DNA from 2 places in the Streptomyces sp. NPDC041191 genome. Region 1 is predicted to be linked to the other one. Evidence: predicted binding sites of a transcription regulator. Region 1 holds the regulator's gene; the other holds the start of a gene.
What was found. Region 1 encodes HspR, which represses chaperone genes until heat shock. Its sites were predicted from a motif close to TTGAGNNNNNNNNNCTCAA; they were not measured.
Positions count from the first base shown of each region.

Region 2: a site for HspR is predicted at 2,888-2,906, ahead of lon (endopeptidase La). Genes of this name have one in related genera too.

Region 1 is NZ_JBVIZC010000008.1:100,134-106,269, forward strand. It holds gene dnaK (molecular chaperone DnaK) at 1-1,647, shown strand, start outside; gene grpE (nucleotide exchange factor GrpE) at 1,644-2,306, shown strand; gene dnaJ (molecular chaperone DnaJ) at 2,337-3,503, shown strand; gene ACZ6AQ_RS17330 (heat shock protein transcriptional repressor HspR) at 3,508-3,951, shown strand; gene ACZ6AQ_RS17335 (hypothetical protein) at 4,013-4,480, opposite strand; gene ACZ6AQ_RS17340 (helix-turn-helix transcriptional regulator) at 4,486-5,469, opposite strand; gene ACZ6AQ_RS17345 (hypothetical protein) at 5,664-5,942, shown strand; gene ACZ6AQ_RS17350 ((2Fe-2S)-binding protein) at 5,939-6,136, shown strand, end outside.
Region 2 is NZ_JBVIZC010000006.1:387,823-393,958, forward strand. It holds gene ACZ6AQ_RS15115 (response regulator transcription factor) at 1-380, opposite strand, end outside; gene ACZ6AQ_RS15120 (spermidine synthase family protein) at 452-1,123, opposite strand; gene ACZ6AQ_RS15125 (hypothetical protein) at 1,450-2,001, opposite strand; gene ACZ6AQ_RS15130 (GNAT family N-acetyltransferase) at 2,153-2,791, opposite strand; gene lon (endopeptidase La) at 2,929-5,340, shown strand; gene ACZ6AQ_RS15140 (DUF4240 domain-containing protein) at 5,481-6,077, shown strand.

The DNA.
Region 1 (6,136 bases):
CGGTCGGTCAAGCGCCACATGGGCACCGACTGGAAGATCGAGATCGACGGCAAGAACTTCAACCCGCAGCAGATGAGCGCCTTCATCCTGCAGAAGCTGAAGCGCGACGCCGAGGCGTACCTGGGCGAGAAGGTCGTCGACGCGGTCATCACCGTTCCGGCCTACTTCAACGACTCCGAGCGCCAGGCCACCAAGGAGGCCGGTGAGATCGCGGGCCTCAACGTCCTGCGCATCGTCAACGAGCCGACCGCGGCCGCCCTGGCCTACGGCCTCGACAAGGACGACCAGACGATCCTCGTCTTCGACCTCGGTGGCGGCACCTTCGACGTGTCCCTCCTGGAGATCGGCGACGGCGTCGTCGAGGTGAAGGCCACCAACGGTGACAACCACCTCGGTGGCGACGACTGGGACCAGCGCGTCGTCGACTACCTGGTGACGCAGTTCCAGAACGGCCACGGCGTGGACCTGTCCAAGGACAAGATGGCGCTCCAGCGCCTGCGCGAGGCGGCCGAGAAGGCCAAGATCGAGCTCTCGTCCTCGACCGAGACCACGATCAACCTGCCCTACATCACGGCCTCCGCCGAGGGCCCGCTCCACCTGGACGAGAAGCTCACGCGCGCCCAGTTCCAGCAGCTCACCCAGGACCTCCTGGAGCGCTGCAAGGTGCCGTTCCACAACGTCATCAAGGACGCGGGCATCCAGCTCTCCGAGATCGACCACGTCGTCCTCGTCGGCGGCTCGACCCGCATGCCGGCCGTCGCCGAGCTGGTCAAGGAGCTGACCGGCGGCCGCGAGGCCAACAAGGGCGTGAACCCGGACGAGGTCGTCGCCATCGGCGCCGCCCTCCAGGCCGGTGTTCTCAAGGGCGAGGTCAAGGACGTCCTGCTCCTCGACGTCACCCCGCTGTCCCTCGGCATCGAGACCAAGGGCGGCATCATGACCAAGCTCATCGAGCGCAACACCACGATCCCGACCAAGCGGTCCGAGATCTTCACGACGGCCGAGGACAACCAGCCGTCCGTGCAGATCCAGGTCTACCAGGGCGAGCGCGAGATCGCGGCGTACAACAAGAAGCTCGGGATGTTCGAGCTGACCGGTCTGCCGCCGGCGCCGCGCGGCGTCCCGCAGATCGAGGTCGCCTTCGACATCGACGCCAACGGCATCATGCACGTGACCGCGAAGGACCTGGGCACGGGCAAGGAGCAGAAGATGACCGTCACCGGCGGCTCCTCGCTGCCGAAGGACGAGGTCGACCGGATGCGCCAGGAGGCCGAGCAGTACGCGGAGGAGGACCACCGCCGCCGCGAGGCCGCCGAGTCCCGCAACCAGGGCGAGCAGCTCGTCTACCAGACCGAGAAGTTCCTCAAGGACAACGAGGACAAGGTCCCCGGTGACGTCAAGACCGAGGTCGAGGGCGCTCTCGCCGAGCTGAAGGAGAAGCTCAAGGGCGAGGACACCGCCGAGATCCGCACCGCCACCGAGAAGGTCGCGGCCGTCTCGCAGAAGCTCGGCCAGGCGCTGTACGCCGACGCGCAGGGCGCGCAGGCCGCCGGCGGCGACGCCGGTGCCGGCCAGGCCAAGGCGGACGACGACGTCGTCGACGCCGAGATCGTCGACGACGAGCCCAAGAAGGGTGGCCAGGCGTGACCGAGGAGACCCCGGGCTTCGAGGAGAAGCCCGACGTCCCCTCCGGCGCCACCCCTGACGACGCCGCCGAGGCCGTCGAGAACTCCGCCCAGGAGGACGCGACGGCCCCGGCCGGGGACGCAAGCAGCCAGAAGCCGGCCGGTGACGCGGGCCTCGTGGCCCAGCTGGACCAGACCCGTTCCGCGCTCGACGAGCGCACCGCGGACCTCCAGCGGCTCCAGGCCGAGTACCAGAACTACCGCCGCCGCGTGGAGCGGGACCGGGTCGCGGTCAAGGAGGTCGCCGTCGCGAACCTCCTGTCCGAGCTCCTTCCCGTGCTCGACGACGTCGGCCGGGCCCGGGACCACGGCGAACTCGTGGGCGGGTTCAAGTCGGTGGCCGAATCGCTGGAGACCGTCGTCGCCAAGATGGGCCTGCAGCAGTTCGGCAAGGAGGGCGAGCCCTTCGACCCGACGATCCACGAGGCCCTGATGCACTCGTACGCGCCGGACGTCACCGAGACGACCTGCGTGGCGATCCTGCAGCCCGGGTACCGGATCGGCGAGCGGACCATCAGGCCCGCCCGCGTGGCCGTCGCCGAGCCCCAGCCGGGCGCGGCCCCGGCCAAGGACGAGAAGAAGTCGGCCGACGAGGAGAGCGGTGCCCCCGAGGAGGGGTGACGCAACGATCGTCCGGAAGGAGGGACGTCGATGAGCACGAAGGACTTCGTCGAGAAGGACTACTACAAGGTTCTCGGCGTCCCCAAGGACGCCACCGAGGCCGAGATCAAGAAGGCGTACCGGAAGCTCGCCCGCGAGAACCACCCGGACGCCAACAAGGGCGACACCAGGGCCGAGGAGCGCTTCAAGGAGATCTCCGAGGCGAACGACGTCCTCGGTGACCCCAAGCGGCGCAAGGAGTACGACGAGGCCCGCGCGCTCTTCGGGAACGGCGGCCTCAGGGCCGGCGGTCCCGGGGGCGGCTCGTTCAACTTCGACCTGGGCGACCTCTTCGGAGGCGCCCAGGGCGGGCCCGGCGGGTTCGGCGGTGGCGGCATCGGGGACGTGTTCGGCGGACTGTTCAACCGGGGCGGGGGCGGCGCGCGCACCCAGCCGCGGCGCGGCCAGGACATCGAGTCCGAGGTGACGCTCAGCTTCACCGAGGCCGTCGAGGGCGCGACCGTACCGCTGCGGATGTCCAGCCAGCAGCCGTGCGCGGCCTGTTCGGGCACCGGCGACAAGAACGGCACGCCCCGGGTGTGCCCGACCTGCGTCGGCACCGGGCAGGTGTCGCGCGGCAGCGGCGGCGGCTTCTCCCTCACCGACCCCTGCGTGGACTGCAAGGGGCGCGGCCTCATCGCCGAGGACCCCTGCGAGGTCTGCAAGGGCAGCGGCCGGGCCAAGTCCTCCCGCACCATGCAGGTCCGCATCCCGGCGGGCGTCTCCGACGGGCAGCGGATCAGGCTGCGCGGCAAGGGGACGCCGGGCGAGCGCGGCGGGCCCAACGGCGACCTGTACGTCGTCGTGCACGCCGACCCCCACCCGGTCTTCGGCCGCAAGGACGACAACCTCACCGTCACGGTGCCGGTCTCCTTCACGGAGGCGGCGCTCGGCGGCGAGATCAGGGTGCCGACCCTCGGCGGCCCCGCGGTCACGCTCAAGCTGCCCGCGGGCACGCCGAACGGCCGGACCATGCGCGCCCGGGGCAAGGGCGCGGTCCGCAAGGACGGTACGCGCGGCGACCTCCTCGTCACGGTCGAGGTCGCCGTGCCGAAGGAACTGGACGAGAAGGCACGCGAGGCCCTGGAGACCTACCGCGAGGCGACCGCCTCCGAGGACCCGCGGGCCGAGCTGTTCCAGGCCGCGAAGGGAGCGTGACCCGGTGGAAGGGCGCCGACGCAATCCGTACGAACTGACCGACGAGTCGCCGGTGTACGTCATCTCGGTGGCGGCCCAGCTCTCCGGTCTGCATCCCCAGACCCTCCGTCAGTACGACCGGCTCGGCCTGGTCTCCCCGGACCGCACGGCCGGCCGGGGGCGGCGCTACTCGGCCCGTGACATCGAACTGCTCCGCCAGGTGCAGCAGTTGTCGCAGGACGAGGGGATCAACCTGGCCGGGATCAAGCGCATCATCGAGCTGGAGAACCAGGTCGCGGCGCTCCAGAGCCGGGTCGCCGAGCTGTCGGCGGCGCTCGACGGCGCGGCGGCGGCGATGCGGCAGCGCGAGGCCCAGGTGCACGCCTCGTACCGGCGCGACCTCGTGCCGTACCAGGACGTGCAGCAGGCGAGCGCGCTGGTGGTCTGGCGCCCCAAGCGCGGCGAGTAGTCCCCGCGGTACGCGTGAGGCCCCCTCCACGACGGTGGAGGGGGCCTCACGCGCGTCCGGGTCAGGGGATCAGTTCGGAGACGATCTCGCCGACCGTCTCGAACCAGGGCGCGGCCCCCGTGCCGAACGCGGCGGCCAGGGCGGTGCCGAGGGCGATGTCGAGGGGGGTCGCGCCGGGCTCCCACGCGTCGACGACCCGGCCGTCGCCCGAGGAGGTCAGGGTGCCGGTCCGCCGCCCGTCCCGGAGGAACCGGCTGTCCCGGTGGCCGCAGGGGACCAGCCGGTGGCGGACGCCGCCGGTCCGTACGTCCACCCGGTAGGAGCGCCGCAGCAGCCGCCCCCGGGCGGGCCGGATCACGGCGGGCTCCCCGTCCACCGTCAGGGTCAGCAGGGCCGCGCTGCGGGTCCCTATCGGGGTGTGGGCGTCGGGCCGGGTCCCGGGGGTCCGTACGAGTTCCACGGTGGGCAGCCCGTGTCCGGAGACCCGCAGGGTGCCGGCGGGGCCGTCGAGTTCGGTGTGCGCGTACACGGCGGTCAGCCCTCCCGTTCGAGGAGGCCGGACTGGGCGATGAGGTAGCCGAGCTGGGCCCGGCTCCCGCTGCCGAGGGCGGTGGCGAGCTTGGCGATGTGGGCCCGGCAGGTGCGCACGTTCATCCCGAGCCGGCGGGCGATGGCCTCGTCCACGTGGCCCTCGACGAGGAGCTTGGCGATGGAGCGCTGGACGCCGCCGATGCCGTCCACGGACGGGCTGTAGGGGATCTCCTCCTCCCAGGGCACGCCGTGCAGCCAGAACTGGTCGAAGACGCCGACGAGGTACTGCACGAGCCCTTCGTGGCGCAGCTCCAGGGCGACCTGGCGGTCGCTGCGCGCCGGGACGAAGGCGACCTTGCGGTCGACGATGATCAGGCGGTCGATGATCTCCTCGAGGGTGCGGACCTCCAGGCCGTGGGGGCTGATGCGCTCCACGTACCCCATGGTCGCGGAGTGGTGGCGGGCGGTGTGCTGGTAGAGGGTCCGCATCCGTATGCCGCGCTCCACGAGCGGTTCCACGCGGCGCAGTCCCGCCTGGACGACCTCGGGTTTGCGTCCGCTGCCGGGCTGGATGGTGAGGAGTTCCTCGGCGCACTCGTTGATGACCCGGTCGAGGGTCGCGTTGATGAGGCTGAGGCCTTCGAGGACGGTGATGACCTGGGTGGCGGCCGGGTCGGGGGCGTGGATCGTCATGAACGGCTCGAACGTGTCGGCCAGGGATATGGCCTCCTGGCGCCGTCGCTGTATCTCCTGCTCGATGGGGTGGATCAGCTTGTTGAGCGCGATGGAGGGCGGGACGGGCCGCAGCCACTGGCTCTCGTCCGGGTCCGGGTGCAGCAGGGCGAGGTCGACCAGGCAGGGCGCCCGTTCGGCGTCCGTCCGGGAGACGCGGCCCGCTCTCAGCGCGGCGGCATAGAGGAGCTTTCCCGCGTCGCACAGCTCTTCCGGGCCGTGTTCGCTGCCCTTTTCGCAGCGTTTGGGCTCCATTTGCGCCCCCCTCAGGGTCCTGAATTACAGGAACATGATGCCTGGCGCTTCTGGTGGAAGGGTTCGGAGTGAGCCATCGTCTTATCTGCGGGGGAGGTAATGATCAAAAGAGGTGGAGATCGGCCATGACCAGGATGGTTCGTGCACTTGGCGGCATAGCTTTCGCGGCCGCGGCTACTCTCGGAATCTTCGCCGTGGGGGAGCCGACGTGGGACACGCCGCCCGCGGGCACCGTCGTCGCTCTTCCGGGTGAGCCCACCTGGGACGTCGCGCCAGCCGGGGGCTCGGAGCCGACGTGGGACGTCGTCGCCGCCGGTTACCCGGAGCCGACGTGGGACGCCCCGCCGGCCAGGGGTTCCGAGCCGACGTGGGACGTCGTCGCCGCCGGTTACCCGGAGCCGACGTGGGACGCCCCGCCGGCCAGGGGCACCGAGCCGACCTGGGACTCCGTCCGGGCGGGTGCGGAAGCGTGACCGTCCCACCGGACGACCGCAGGTTCCGCCGGGAGATGGCGTCGGCCTACCGCTCCGGCTGGCACTTCGTCGATCTCGCCACGGCCATCCCCCACCGCGGCGACTCGCTGAGGATCACCCTGTTCGGGGAGCCGGTCGTGGTCGCGCGGGAGCAGGACGAGGACGTCCGCGCGTACCGGTGCCTGCGCCGCCCG
Region 2 (6,136 bases), on a different contig from region 1:
GCGGCCAGCTCGCGCATCGAGAACGGCTTGGTCATGTAGTCGTCCGCGCCGACCCCGAGCCCGACCAGCATGTCGGTCTCGTCGTCGCGGGCGGTCAGCATGAGGACGGGCACGGGCCGCCGCGCCTGGACCCTGCGGCACACCTCCAGGCCGTCGAAGCCGGGCAGCATCACGTCCAGGACCATCAGGTCGGGCTGCCAGCTCTCGGCCGCCTCCACGGCGGCCGGACCGTCGGTCGCGGTCTGGACGAGGAAGCCCTCGGCGCGCAGCCGGGCGGAGATCGCCTCCACGATCGTCGTGTCGTCCTCGACCACCAGGACGCGCCGCTGGGGCCCCGGAGTGGCCGCCGCACCGTGGTGAGTGGTGTGTGTCTGCTCCATTGCCCCGCCTCGCGTCGCCGATGTCGGTGAAGCAGCCTAGAGGTACCGGGGGCGTCCCGGCCATCCGGGCGTCAGGCGGGACGGACCGCGAGGTGGACCGCGTCCGGGACGCCCCGGGCAACGGGTACCTCTTCCGTCCGTACCCCGCTGAAACCGGCATTCCGCAAGGTTCCTTCGAAATCACCGGAGGGTCGCGCGGACCACACGGCGAGGATTCCGCCGGGGGCGAGGCGGGCCGCGCACACCGCCAACCCCTCGGCGGAGTACAGGGATCGGTTGTCCTCGGTCACCGTCCAGTCGGGGCCGTTGTCGATGTCCAGGCAGAGGGCGTCGTAGGTGTCGGTGGAGTGGTGGAGGTGGTCCACGAGGTCCGTGTGCAGGATCACGGTCCGGGGATCGGCGAGCGCGGCCCCGGAGATCGCGGCGAGCGGGCCCCGCCGGTGCCAGTCGATGACGGCCCCCTCGCGTTCGACGACCGTGATCCGGCCCCAGCGCGGGTCGGCGGTGGCGTGGGCGAGGGAGAAGCCGACGCCGAGGCCGCCGATGAGGACGGAGGCGCCGGCCCTGCGCTCCTCGGGCAGGGCGTCGAGGGCCGCGTCGATCAGGAGCCGCTCGGAGCGCCCGTCGGAGGTGTCCATCAGGAAGGTGCCGTTGGCGATGATCTCGTAGTGCTCGTCGCGGCGCCGCAGGACGACCTCTCCGTGGGGTCCTTCGCGGCGGTCGAGGGTCACGGGGCTGGGCATCGTCGGTCACTCCGCTCTCGTCGTCGGGCCGTCCCGCCGCCGTGGCGGACGGTCCGGGCCATCCTGGCCGGACACCCGCGACCGGACCAAACCCTTTGACGGGAACGGGTGGTGGAGGTCCGCGCCCCTTCCCCGCCGAGGCCCTCCCGGAGCCCCCCACCCGGGCCCGGGGCGGCGCCCCGCACCCCCGGGCCGGGCCCGTGCCGGACGCCTCGGAGGGGACGTCCCGGAGCGGAACGCGGGGAGCGGCCCCCGAGCCGTCGCACACGGACCCGGGGGCCGCTCACGTCCTCGCGGTCCCGCCCCTCACGAGGGGGTACCGCCGCTCACGGGCTCGTCGGCGGGCCGCCTCCCGGAAGGGCGGCGAAGACGCGCCGGAGGGCGGGCGGGCGTTCGCCGTCGTCCGCGACGACGAGGCGGTGGCGGTACGTCACCCGGTACTGGAAGCCGTCGGCGACCGGCCTGCCGGTCGGCCGCGCCGGGACGAGGGCGTACGCGGGGTCCTCCAGGGCCGCGCGCAGCTCGGCGGTCTCGGCGGGGGTCTGCCGGCCGGTCCGGGGCGGCTTGGTGCCGGACAGGACGGTCCAGCCGCCGTCCTGGCGCACGACGAGCCGGTTGCGCACGCCGGCGAAGCCGCCGGTGACGACCACCTCGACCAGGACCCGGCCCGGCCGGGGGTCGGACGGCGGGGCGCCCGGCTCCGTCGTGGCGCCGGGCGTGCCCGGGGTGTCCGGTGTTCCCGACGTGCCCGACGTGCCCGCCGGACCGGGCGAGCCCGGCCCGGGCGGGGACCCGGAGCCGCAGCCGGTCGCGCCGCCCACCAGGACCGCCGCCAGCAGCAGGGCCCCGCACCACGTTCCCCGTACGCCTCGTCTCATGGGAGGAGCATGCCCCCGGGCACGCCCGTCCGCAGCCGGAGCGCCCGGTTCCGCCCACCTGGCCGATCGGCCCGCCGGCCCGTTCGCACCCCGTCCGTCCGCCCGGACCGGCCCACCGGCCCGTTCGCGCTCCGCCCGTCCGGCCCTTCCCTCAGGCGCCCTCCTCCGTCCGGACGATTCCGGTGAGCGGCCCCCGGTACTCCCAGCCCAGCGAGCCGTAGAGTGCGCGGCCGTCGGTGGTCGCGGCCAGGACCCCGGTCCGGGCGCCCGCGCGGGCCGCGGCGGCCTCCAGGGTGCGCACGACGTACGCGCCGAGACCGCGGCGCCGGTGCGCCGGGTCCGTCTCGATCTGGTCGGCGACGGCGGTGGCACCCGTCGTGGCGATCTGGCCGCGGGCGGCGGTGGTGCCGTCCGGGGCGTGGACCCGGACCCGCAGGACGCCGGACGCGGCCTCGGCCGTCCGGGTGTACCCCCGGGGCGGCGGGGGAGGGGTGCCGGGGGCCAGCGGCTTGGTCATCATGAAGCCGGGGTCGTCGGGGACCGTCCATTCCCCGGTGATCCACGGCGCGACCTCCTCCGGTTCCGCCATCACCTTGAGCCAGCTGTACGGCTCGGTGAGCCGTGCGCAGAGCGCGCCGACGGTGGCCGCGTCGGGGCGGGGCAGGACGTGCCGCACGACGTGGCGGGGGAGGCCCACGTCGATCCGGTGGCCCCAGGGCTCGTCCACGGCGGGCGGAGTGTCCCGGGAGAGGGTCCACCCGGCCACCCACGCCGAAGTAATGGCTGGCATGTTCATTGGAGTATTACGCCGAGCGGGAGGGGTGATGCGCACCTCTGTTCGCTCGGAGCGAACGAAGCGCCGGGAACATCTCTGGACTCACGAGCATTGAGTCAGTACAGCTCAACTTCACTGCCGAAAGGGAGATCATGGCTTCTGAGTCCATGGCGTCCGTGCCGCTCACCCTGCCCGTGCTGCCGCTCGACGACGAGGTCGTGCTGCCCGGAATGGTGGTGCCGCTGGATCTGTCCGACAGCGAGGTCCGGGCCGCCGTCGAGGCCGCCCAGGCCGCCGCGCGTCCCGGGGAGGGGAAGCCGCGGGTGCTCCTCGTGCCCCGCGTCGACGGCACCTACGCCGGGACCGGCGTGCTCGGCACCGTCGAGCAGGTCGGACGCCTGTCGGACGGCGACCCCGGCGCGCTCGTGCGCGGCCGCGGCCGCGTCCGCATCGGTGCCGGTACGACCGGGCCCGGCGCCGCCCTGTGGGTCGAGGGGACCGTCGTCGAGGAGACCCTGCCCGACCCGCTGCCCGGCGCCGTGACCGAGCTGGTCAAGGAGTACAAGGCGCTGGCCACCAGCTGGCTCAAGAAGCGCGGTGCCTGGCAGGTCGTGGACCGGGTCCAGCAGATCGAGGGCGTCGGCGCCCTCGCCGACAACTCCGGGTACTCGCCCTTCCTCACCGTCGCGCAGCGGGTCGAGCTCCTGGAGACCGCCGACCCGGTCGCCCGTCTCCGCCTCGCCACCGCCCAGCTCCGCGAGCACCTCGCCGAGCAGGACGTCGCCGAGACCATCGCCAAGGACGTCCAGGAGGGCGTCGACAAGCAGCAGCGCGAGTTCCTGCTCCGCCGCCAGCTCGAAGCCGTCCGCAAGGAGCTGCGCGAACTCAACGGCGAGTCGGAGGGCGACGAGTCCGACGACTACCGCGCCCGCGTGGAGGCCGCCGACCTGCCCGGGAAGGTGCGGGAGGCCGCCCTCAAGGAGGTCGAGAAGCTGGAGCGGGCCAGCGACCAGTCCCCCGAGGGCTCGTGGATCCGCACCTGGCTCGACACCGTCCTCGAACTGCCCTGGAACGAGCGCACCGAGGACCGGTACGACATCAGGGGCGCCCGCGAGGTCCTGGACGCCGAGCACGCGGGCCTGGACGACGTGAAGGAGCGGATCACCGAGTACCTGGCGGTGCGCAAGCGGCGCGCCGAGCGCGGGCTCGGTGTGGTCGGCGGGCGCCGCGGCGGGGCCGTCCTGGCCCTCGTCGGTCCGCCCGGCGTCGGCAAGACCTCCCTCGGCGAGTCGGTCGCGCACGCGATGGGCCGCGAGTTCGTCCGCGTCGCCCTCGGCGGCGTGCGGGACGAGGCGGAGATCCGCGGCCACCGCCGCACCTACGTCGGCGCCCTGCCCGGCCGGATCGTCCGCGCCGTCAAGGAGGCCGGGTCCATGAACCCGGTGGTCCTCCTGGACGAGATCGACAAGGTGGGCTCCGACTTCCGCGGCGATCCCGCGGCGGCCCTCCTCGAAGTCCTCGACCCGGCGCAGAACCACACCTTCCGCGACCACTACCTGGAGGTCGAGCTCGACCTCTCCGACGTGGTCTTCCTGGCCACCGCGAACGTCCTGGAGTCCATTCCGGAGGCCCTGCTCGACCGGATGGAGCTGGTGAGGCTCGACGGCTACACCGAGGACGAGAAGATCGTCATCGCCCGCGACCACCTGCTGCCCCGGCAGCTGGAGCGGGCCGGTCTGGAGCCCGGCGAGGTCGTCCTCGAAGAGGCGTCCCTGCGGAAGCTGGCCGGCGAGTACACCCGTGAGGCGGGCGTCCGCACCCTGGAGCGGTCCATCTCCCGGCTGCTGCGGAAGGTCGCGGCCCAGCACGAACTGGGCAACCGCGCACTGCCGTTCACGATCCGTCCGGAGGACCTGCGGGAGCTGATCGGGCGTCCGCACCACGTCCCGGAGTCGGCACAGGACCCGGCGGAGCGCCGGACGTCCGTGCCGGGCGTCGCCACCGGGCTCGCGGTGACCGGCGCGGGCGGCGACGTCCTCTTCGTGGAGGCGTCCCTGGCCGACCCGGAGACCGGCGCCGCCGGCCTCACCCTCACCGGACAGCTGGGCGACGTGATGAAGGAGTCGGCGCAGATCGCGCTCTCCTTCCTCCGCTCGCACGGCGCGGAGCTGGAGCTGCCCGTCACCGGTCTCAAGGACCGGGGCGTGCACATCCACTTCCCGGCGGGCGCGGTCCCCAAGGACGGCCCGAGCGCGGGCATCACCATGACGACCGCCCTCGCCTCCCTGCTGAGCGGCCGGCTCGTCCGCACGGACGTGGCCATGACCGGCGAGGTCTCCCTCACCGGCCGGGTCCTCCCGATCGGCGGCGTGAAGCAGAAGCTGCTCGCCGCGCACCGGGCGGGCATCACGACGGTCGTGATCCCCAAGCGGAACGAGGCCGACCTGGACGACGTCCCGGCCGAGGTCCTGGAGAAGCTGGAGGTCCACCCGGTGACGGACGTCCGGCAGGTCCTGGAGATCGCCCTCGCCCCGGCGGAGGTGCCGGTGGGCGTGGCCGCCTGATCCCGGCCGCGGCCTTCCCGCCGCGCGTCCTTCCTCGCGGTGAGCGGGGTGTTCCCTCCGGGGGCACCCCGCTCCGGCGTGCCCGGGGCCGTTCCGGACACCGGTTCCCGGTGTCCGTCCGTGCTGTCATGCTCGTACCCATGAACGAAGACGCCTTCTGGGCCCTCATCGACGAGCTGAGCCGCCGCCCCGGTCACCGGGACGAGCGGCTGGACTGGCTGGAGGGGGAGCTGACGCGGCGCCCGGCCGCCGGGGCCGTGGCGTTCCAGGTGCGCCTGGAGAGGGCGTGCGACGCCGCCGGCACGCGTGCGGTGCGGGCCGCGGCGGACAGGATCGAGGGCGGCCTCTGCACCGACGACGGCTTCCACTACTTCACGCTCTGGCTGGTGGGCCAGGGCCGGAAGGTGTACGAGTCGGTGCTCGCCGACCCGGACGCGCTGGCCGACGTGCCCGGCGTGCGGGCCCTCGTGGGACGGCACCACCAGGAGTGGGGCGACGACGAGTGGCCCGAGTGGGAGGAGCTCGACTACGTCGCCCAGGACGCATACGACGAGCTGACCGGCCGGGCGGACGACGACGGGGAGGCGTTCCTCGACGCCGTCGAGGAGGCGGCCGGGATCGTCGACGAGGAGGAGGGGGAGGCGGAGGAGGACGAGGAGCGCGGGGCGTTCCGGCCGGAGGGACGGGCCCTGCCCCGGCTCACCGCCCTCTTCCCGCCCGGCCCGTCCGCCTCCTGAGGCGTGCCCGGCCGCGTTCCCGGGCCGGAAGGACGCGGTTCCGGGCCCGGGGAACGCCG